DNA from 2 places in the Enterobacter sp. MG-EB028 genome. Region 2 is predicted to be linked to the other one. Evidence: predicted binding sites of a transcription regulator. Region 2 holds the regulator's gene; the other holds the start of a gene.
What was found. The regulator sigma-54, encoded in region 2, starts transcription at its own class of promoters, with help from an activator protein. The targets are predictions, from matches to a motif close to GTTGGCACANNTTTCGCTNT.
Positions count from the first base shown of each region.

Region 1 (4,767 bases), 2.0 Mb from region 2:
GTGATCATCGAATCCGCCCACTCGCGTTTCCCGGTCATCAGCGAAGATAAAGATCACATCGAAGGGATTTTGATGGCGAAAGATCTGCTGCCGTTTATGCGCAGCGATGCCGAAGCCTTCAGCATGGAAAAAGTGTTACGCCAGGCCGTGGTTGTGCCGGAAAGTAAACGTGTGGATCGGATGCTGAAAGAGTTTCGCTCTCAGCGTTACCACATGGCGATTGTTATTGATGAATTCGGCGGCGTCTCAGGTCTTGTCACGATCGAGGATATTCTTGAGCTGATCGTGGGTGAAATCGAAGACGAGTACGACGAAGAAGAGGATATCGACTTCCGTCAGCTCAGCCGCCACACCTGGACCGTGCGCGCGCTGGCCTCGATTGAAGACTTTAACGACGCCTTCGGTACCCACTTCAGCGATGAAGAGGTCGATACCATTGGCGGACTGGTGATGCAGGCCTTTGGCCATCTTCCGGCGCGCGGTGAGACCGTTGACATCGACGGTTACCAGTTCAAAGTAGCAATGGCCGACAGCCGACGTATTATACAGGTTCACGTCAGAACGCCGGACGATTCACCGGTGCCAAAACTGGAAGATTAATGTAAATGGCATTTGCCCCATTGCTTGAACGCCAGCGCGTCCGTTTGCTGCTGGCGCTGTTGCTCGGAGCCAGCGGTACGCTGGCTTTTTCTCCTTACGATATCTGGCCCGCGGCCATTCTCTCCCTGATGGGACTTCAGGGCCTGACCCTGAACCGTCGTCCGGTACAGGCCGCCGCCATTGGCTACTTCTGGGGGCTGGGGCTGTTTGGTTCCGGCATTAACTGGGTCTACGTCAGTATCGCCCAGTTTGGCGGGATGCCGGGCCCGGTTAACGTCTTCCTGGTCGTACTGCTCGCTGCTTATCTCTCGCTGTACACCGGTCTGTTCGCCGGTATCCTTTCTCGCCTGTGGCCTAAAACCACCTGGCTGCGCGTCGCCATTGCCGCGCCGGTAGTCTGGCAGATTACCGAGTTCCTGCGTGGCTGGGTGCTGACCGGTTTCCCGTGGCTACAGTTCGGCTACAGCCAAATTGACGGCCCGCTGAAAGGTCTGGCGCCGGTAATGGGCGTTGAAGCCATTAACTTCCTGCTGATGGTGGTGAGCGGCCTGCTGGTCCTGGCGCTGGTCCAGCGCTGCTGGAAACCGCTGGCTGTGGCGCTGGTGCTGTTCGCCCTGCCCTTCCCGCTGCGCTATATCCAGTGGTTCACGCCTGAGCCTGAGCGCACCATGCAGGTTTCCATGGTGCAGGGGAATATCCCGCAGTCCATGAAGTGGGACGAAAAAGAGCTGCTGAACACCCTGAAGATCTACGCCAACGCCACCGAAGAGGTGATGGGTAAATCGCAGCTGATTATCTGGCCAGAGTCTGCCATTCCCGATCTGGAAATCAACCAGCAGCCGTTCCTGAACATGATGAACGACCTGCTGGTAGCGCGCGGCAGCACGCTGATTACCGGCATTGTCGATGCGCGGCTGAATCAGCAGAACCGCTACGACACCTACAACACTATCATTACGCTTGGGAAAGATAGCGAGTACAGCTATCACTCTACTGACCGGTACAACAAGAACCACCTGGTGCCGTTTGGTGAATTTGTCCCGCTGGAGTCGATTTTGCGCCCGCTGGCACCGTTCTTTGACCTGCCGATGTCCTCCTTCAGCCGCGGCCCGTACGTTCAGCCCCAGCTGCATGCGCACGGTCTGGCTCTTACGGCGGCCATCTGCTACGAAATCATCCTCGGCGAGCAGGTGCGGGATAACTTCCGTCCGGATACCGACTATCTGCTGACCATCTCCAACGATGCCTGGTTTGGTAAATCTATCGGCCCGTGGCAGCACTTCCAGATGGCGCGCATGCGTTCCCTGGAGCTGGCGCGTCCGCTGCTGCGCAGCACCAACAACGGCATCACCGCCGTGATTGGTCCGCAGGGTGAAATCCAGGCCATGATCCCGCAGTTTACCCGTGAGGTGCTGACCACTAACGTCACGCCAACCACGGGACTTACGCCGTACGCCCGCACCGGCAACTGGCCGCTGTGGATTTTGACCGCGCTGTTCGGCTTTGGCGCCGTGCTGATGAGCCTGCGTCAGCGTCGTAAGTAATCTCACCCCTCACCCTGGCCCTCTCCCCATAGGGGAGAGGGAACTGTTCTCTGCACATTTTCACTATCCAGCTCCGCCTTTTCCCCTCTCCCTTCCAGGGTGAGGGTGGAATTCAAATCTGGCACGCCTATTGCTTTATTTATTCACGCAAACGCAGTTTGGCTTAACGTGTAACCTTGTCGCACCAGCGTAGATCATCGGTAGCACCGAAACGGTGCAACGGGAGATTATTGCCTCTGAATGGTGCGGCGCGCTTCGCAAAAATAAACAATAACGCAGCAAAATCTTTACATTAAGCCAGACTAAATGTTAACAAGCTTGCATAACACTGCACTCGCATCGCGCGAGATATAACAACATCACAATGGGTATCAATGCGTCACTGGCGCTGATAAGAAAGGAGTTGGGTATGCAATTACGTAAACTGGCCACAGCAATGCTGGTTATGGGAATGTCCGCAGGCGTGGTTCACGCTGAAGACGCTCCGGCAGCAGGCAGCACTCTCGACAAGATTGCCAAAAACGGCGTCATCGTGGTCGGCCACCGTGAATCTTCCGTCCCGTTCTCTTACTACGACAACACGCAAAAAGTCGTGGGCTATTCACAGGATTACTCCAACGCCATCGTTGAAGCTGTGAAGAAAAAGCTGAACAAACCTGATCTGCAGGTGAAGCTGATCCCAATCACTTCACAGAACCGTATTCCACTGCTGCAAAACGGCACCTTTGACTTCGAGTGTGGCTCTACCACCAACAACCTCGAACGCCAGAAGCAGGCGGCCTTCTCTGACACCATCTTTGTCGTGGGTACCCGTCTGCTGACCAAAAAAGGCGGAGCGATCAAAGATTTTGCTGACCTGAAAGGCAAAGCGGTCGTTGTGACCTCCGGTACCACTTCTGAAGTCCTGCTGCACAAGCTGAACGACGAGAAGAAAATGGACATGCGCATCATCAGCGCGAAAGACCATGGCGACTCTTTCCGTACCCTGGAAAGCGGCCGTGCCGTCGCGTTTATGATGGATGACGCCCTGCTGGCGGGCGAACGTGCGAAGGCGAAGAAACCAGACAACTGGGATATCGTCGGTACCGCGCAGTCCAAAGAAGCCTACGGCTGTATGCTGCGTAAAGACGATCCGCAGTTCAAAAAGCTGATCGATGACACCATCGCTCAGGTTCAGACCTCCGGCGAAGCGGAAAAATGGTTCGACAAGTGGTTCAAGAACCCGATTCCACCAAAAAACCTGAACATGAATTTTGAACTCTCTGACGACATGAAAGCGCTGTTCAAATCTCCAAATGACAAGGCTCTTAACTAATTAGAACAACAGGGGCGGGATCTCCTGCCCTCTCGATTGTCGGGAAGCATGGACAGACTATACGTTGAGTGGTCGTTCCCCACTCAGCGCGAAAAATGAGCTTCTCACCAATCTTCGAGGGTAGCGCTGCTACCCTCTTTTTTCTGGAGTTTATTATGTCAATAGACTGGAACTGGGGCATATTCCTGCAACAAGCCCCGTTCGGCAACACCACCTATCTTGGCTGGCTGTGGAGCGGCTTTCAGGTTACCGTGGCATTATCGATAACGGCGTGGATCATCGCGTTTCTTGTCGGTTCGCTGTTCGGTATTCTGCGCACCGTCCCTAACCGTTTCCTTTCAACCATTGGCACACTGTATGTGGAACTGTTCCGTAACGTTCCGCTCATCGTGCAGTTCTTCACCTGGTATCTGGTCATCCCGGAACTGCTGCCGGAAAATATTGGCATGTGGTTCAAGTCGGAACTGGATCCGAATGTGCAGTTCTTTGTCTCCTCCATGATGTGTCTGGGGCTGTTTACCGCTGCGCGCGTTTGCGAGCAGGTGCGTGCCGCCATTCAGTCATTGCCGCGCGGACAAAAAAATGCGGGCCTGGCCATGGGCCTGACCCTGCCACAAACCTACCGCTATGTGCTGCTGCCTAACGCCTACCGCGTTATCGTTCCACCGATGACCTCTGAGATGATGAACCTGGTGAAAAACTCGGCCATCGCCTCAACCATCGGCCTGGTGGATATGGCTGCACAGGCGGGCAAGCTGCTGGATTACTCCGCTCACGCGTGGGAATCCTTCACCGCGATCACGCTCGCCTATGTTCTGATTAACGCTTTCATCATGCTGGTGATGAACCTGGTTGAACGCAAAGTACGCCTGCCGGGCAATCTGGGGGGCAAATAATGTACGAATTTGACTGGAGTTCTATTGTTCCATCCATGCCCTACCTGCTCGATGGTCTGGTAATTACCTTAAAGATCACCGCGATCGCCATCATCGTGGGTATCGTCTGGGGCACCCTGCTGGCCGTCATGCGACTGTCGAGCTTTAAGCCGCTCGCCTGGTTTGCGACCGCCTACGTTAACGTGTTCCGCTCTATTCCGCTGGTGATGGTGCTGCTGTGGTTTTATCTGATCGTCCCCGGCTTCTTACAGAACGTGCTGGGGCTGTCGCCGAAAACTGATATCCGCCTGATCTCCGCTATGGTGGCGTTCTCAATGTTTGAGGCCGCTTATTATTCAGAGATTATCCGCGCGGGTATCCAGAGTATCTCCCGCGGGCAGTCCAGCGCCGCGCTGGCACTGGGAATGACGCA
Region 1 covers NZ_CP195079.1:1,356,677-1,361,443, reverse strand. The annotation lists gene corC (CNNM family magnesium/cobalt transport protein CorC) at 1-600, shown strand, start outside; gene lnt (apolipoprotein N-acyltransferase) at 606-2,144, shown strand; gene ACR42C_RS06385 (amino acid ABC transporter substrate-binding protein) at 2,554-3,459, shown strand; gene ACR42C_RS06380 (amino acid ABC transporter permease) at 3,615-4,355, shown strand; gene gltK (glutamate/aspartate ABC transporter permease GltK) at 4,355-4,767, shown strand, end outside.
Region 1: the regulator sigma-54 is predicted to act here: its motif matches at 2,262-2,281, upstream of ACR42C_RS06385 (amino acid ABC transporter substrate-binding protein).

Region 2 (4,767 bases):
CAAAGAGATCATTGATGGCTACGGCAACCCGGCCACCTTCTACCAGATGCAGGACAACGGCAAGCCGGTGAAGGGCCACGCCTCGCATATGCACTATGAGCTGGCGAAGGATCTGGTCATCCTGACCGGAAACGCCTATCTGGAACAGCTGGACAGCAATATTACCGGTGACCAGATTACCTATCTGGTTAAAGAGCAAAAAATGCAGGCCTCCAGCGAGAAAGGCAAACGCGTAACCACCGTGCTGGTTCCGTCGCAGCTGCAGGACAAAGGCAAGGGCCAGGCCCCGGCACAGAAGAAGAGTAACTAATTCGCTATGGCAACATTAACTGCAAAAAATCTCGCGAAGGCTTACAAAGGCCGCCGTGTCGTAGAAGATGTCAGTCTGACCGTCAACTCCGGCGAAATTGTGGGCCTGCTTGGCCCGAACGGTGCGGGTAAAACCACCACCTTCTACATGGTGGTTGGTATTGTGCCGCGCGATGCCGGCAACATTATTATTGACGATGAAGACATCAGCCTGCTGCCGCTGCACGCGCGCGCGCGCCGTGGCATCGGCTATCTGCCGCAGGAAGCCTCTATTTTCCGTCGTCTGAGCGTCTTTGATAACCTGATGGCGGTCTTGCAAATTCGCGACGACCTGACCAACGAACAGCGTCAGGATCGCGCCAACGAGCTGATGGAAGAGTTTCACATCGAGCACCTGCGCGACAGCCTGGGCCAGGCATTGTCCGGGGGGGAACGCCGTCGTGTTGAGATTGCGCGCGCGCTGGCCGCCAATCCGAAGTTTATCCTTCTGGATGAACCATTTGCGGGCGTTGACCCAATCTCCGTTATCGACATTAAACGCATTATCGAGCATCTGCGTGACAGCGGGCTTGGCGTGCTGATCACCGACCACAACGTTCGTGAAACGCTGGCGGTATGTGAACGCGCATATATCGTGAGCCAGGGCAATCTGATCGCCCACGGTACGCCGCAGCAGATCCTCGAAGACGATCATGTTAAGCGCGTCTATCTTGGGGAAGACTTCAGACTCTGATAGGGTAGAGGTAACGTAACGCCGAACCGGAGAAAAATGCTCTGAACATGAAGCAAGGTTTGCAATTAAGGCTCAGCCAACAGCTGGCGATGACGCCGCAGCTACAGCAAGCAATTCGCCTGTTGCAGCTGTCCACGTTAGAACTTCAGCAGGAGCTCCAGCAGGCGCTGGACAGCAATCCCCTGCTGGAGCAAGCCGATCTTCATGACGAGGTAGACACCCAGCAGTCACAGGATACAGAAGCGCTCGACACCGCGGATGCACTCGAACAAAAAGAGATGCCGGACGAGCTTCCGCTGGATGCCAGCTGGGATGAAATCTATACCGCCGGCACCCCTTCCGGCACGCGTGCAGACTACCAGGACGACGAGCTACCGGTCTACCAGGGCGAAACCACCCAGTCGCTGCAGGATTACCTGATGTGGCAGGTAGAGCTTACCCCCTTCTCCGATACCGACCGCGCCATTGCCACGTCGATTGTCGACGCCGTTGATGACACCGGTTATTTGACCGTCACGCTGGACGACATTCTGGAAAGCATGGGCGATGAAGAGATTGAGATTGAGGAGATTGAAGCGGTACTGAAACGCATCCAGCGCTTCGATCCGGTCGGGGTGGCCGCGAAGGACCTGCGCGACTGTCTGCTGATCCAGCTTTCTCAGTTCAGCAAAGAGACGCCGTGGCTCGACGAGGCGCGCTTAATCATCAGCGATCATCTGGATCTTCTGGCTAACCACGATTTCCGCACCCTGATGCGCGTGACGCGCCTGAAGGAAGAGGTGCTGAAAGAGGCGGTAAATCTGATCCAGTCTCTCGATCCGCGTCCCGGTCAGTCGATCCAGACCAGCGAACCCGAGTACGTTATCCCGGACGTGCTGGTCAGAAAACACAATGACCGCTGGGTCGTTGAACTGAACTCTGACAGCATCCCTCGCCTGCAAATCAACCAGCAGTACGCCTCTATGTGCACCAGCGCGCGCAACGACTCCGACAATCAATATATTCGCAGCAATCTTCAGGAAGCGCGATGGTTGATCAAGAGCCTGGAGAGCCGGAATGATACCCTGCTGCGCGTGAGCCGCTGCATCGTCGAACAGCAGCAGGCATTCTTTGAGCAGGGCGAAGAGTATATGAAACCGATGGTACTGGCGGATATCGCCCAGGCCGTCGAGATGCATGAATCCACCATTTCCCGCGTCACCACGCAGAAGTATCTGCACAGTCCGCGCGGTATTTTTGAGCTTAAGTATTTCTTCTCCAGCCATGTGAACACCGAGGGCGGCGGCGAAGCGTCGTCAACGGCGATTCGCGCACTGGTGAAGAAGTTGATCGCCGCGGAGAACCCCGCGAAGCCACTAAGTGACAGTAAGTTGACCACCATGCTGTCCGATCAGGGTATTATGGTGGCACGTCGTACTGTTGCGAAGTATCGAGAGTCTTTATCCATTCCGCCGTCTAACCAGCGTAAACAGCTGGTCTGACACAACCGATAAGGAAGACACTATGCAGCTCAATATCACAGGACACAACGTCGAGATTACTGAGGCCTTACGTGACTTCGTGAACGCTAAGTTCGCGAAACTTGAACAGTATTTCGAAAGGATCAACCAGGTCTACGTTGTGTTAAAAGTGGAGAAAGTGACTCATATCTCGGATGCGACCCTGCATGTAAACGGGGGTGAGCTCCATGCCAGTGCGGAAGGGCAGGACATGTACGCGGCTATCGACGGCTTGATTGACAAGCTTGCGCGACAGCTCAATAAACATAAAGATAAACTGAAACAACACTAATTGTCCGGGCAGTTAACGGGTGCAGGACGGCCTGTTGTGAAACACAACAGGCCATTTGTACAGTTAGCGCTTAGGTGAAATTATGATAAACAACGATTCCGCTCTTCAACTGAGCAATGTCCTTAACCAGGAATGTACCCGCAGTGCCGTTCACTGCCAGAGCAAAAAACGTGCGCTGGAGATCATCAGTGAATTGGCTGCAAAACAGCTGGGCCTGCCGCCGCAGGTGGTGTTCGAAGCGATTCTGACCCGTGAAAAGATGGGCAGTACCGGTATCGGCAACGGTATCGCGATCCCGCACGGCAAGCTGGAAGAGGACACCCTGCGTGCCGTCGGTGTGTTTGTGCAGCTGGAAACGCCAATCGCTTTTGACGCCATTGATAACCAGCCCGTCGATCTCCTCTTCGCGCTGCTGGTGCCTGCCGACCAGACCAAGACCCATCTGCATACGCTTTCGCTGGTTGCTAAACGTCTGGCGGATAAAACCATCTGCCGTCGACTGCGCTCGGCCCAAAGTGATGAAGAGCTTTATCAAATTATCACTGAAGCAGAAGGCAATCAGGATGACGCATAACCAGGTGATGGCCTTCACATCTGTTGTCCTGAGGAGAAACGGAACATGGTGCTGATGATTGTCAGCGGTCGTTCAGGGTCGGGAAAATCCGTCGCCCTGCGTGCGCTGGAAGACATGGGTTTTTACTGCGTCGATAACCTGCCGGTCGTGTTATTGCCCGATCTGGCACGCACGCTAGCGGAGAGACAAACCTCCGCCGCCGTCAGTATCGACGTGCGTAACATGCCCGAATCCCCGGAGATCTTCGAACAGGCAATGAGTAACCTGCCTGACGCGTTCTCGCCTCAGCTGCTGTTCCTTGATGCCGACCGCAATACCCTGATCCGCCGCTACAGTGATACCCGTCGTTTGCACCCGCTATCCAGCAAGAATCTCTCGCTGGAGAGCGCAATCGATGAAGAGAGCGATCTGCTGGAGCCGCTGCGCTCCCGAGCCGATCTGATAGTCGACACCTCAGAGATGTCCGTCCACGAGCTGGCGGAAATGCTGCGTACCCGCCTGCTGGGCAAACGCGAGCGCGAACTGACGATGGTGTTCGAATCCTTCGGCTTTAAGCACGGTATTCCGATTGATGCGGACTATGTTTTCGACGTGCGCTTCCTGCCGAACCCGCACTGGGATCCCAAACTGCGTCCAATGACCGGCCTGGATAAACCCGTCGCGGCGTTCCTCGACCGGCACACAGAAGTTCACAATTTTATCTACCAGACGCGAAGCTACCTTGAGCTATGGTTACCTATGCTGGAGACAAACAATCGTAGCTACCTGACGGTGGCGATTGGCTGTACCGGCGGTAAACATCGTTCGGTCTACATCGCCGAACAGCTGGCCGACTATTTCCGCTCGCGCGGTAAGAACGTTCAGTCCCGTCATCGCACGCTGGAAAAACGTAAAACATGACCGTAAAACAAACCGTTGAGATCACCAATAAGCTGGGCATGCATGCGCGCCCGGCGATGAAGCTGTTTGAGCTGATGCAGGGTTTCGATGCAGAAGTGCTGCTGCGTAATGACGAAGGCACCGAAGCGGAAGCCAACAGCGTGATTGCGCTGCTGATGCTGGACTCCGCCAAAGGGCGTCAGATTGAGGTAGAAGCCACCGGTCCTCAGGAAGAGGAAGCCCTGGCGGCGGTAATTGCGCTGTTTAACGCCGGGTTCGACGAAGACTAACGTTCCCCCCTCGGCGGGTGGCGCTGCGCTTACCCGCCCTACATAAGATTATTACGCTGCATAAACCCCTCTCCGCCCAGCTGATTCATCTGGCGCATGATCCACGCCTGACGGCTTCGCACGTACCCTGACGGGGCGCTGGCCTTAAAGCGGATAGGATTAGGCAGAACAGCCGCGAGCAGCGCCGCCTC
Region 2 covers NZ_CP195079.1:4,265,300-4,270,066, forward strand. The annotation lists gene lptA (lipopolysaccharide ABC transporter substrate-binding protein LptA) at 1-310, shown strand, start outside; gene lptB (LPS export ABC transporter ATP-binding protein) at 317-1,042, shown strand; gene rpoN (RNA polymerase factor sigma-54) at 1,090-2,523, shown strand; gene hpf (ribosome hibernation promoting factor) at 2,546-2,833, shown strand; gene ptsN (PTS IIA-like nitrogen regulatory protein PtsN) at 2,916-3,407, shown strand; gene rapZ (RNase adapter RapZ) at 3,453-4,307, shown strand; gene npr (PTS phosphocarrier protein NPr) at 4,304-4,576, shown strand; gene mtgA (monofunctional biosynthetic peptidoglycan transglycosylase) at 4,615-4,767, opposite strand, start outside.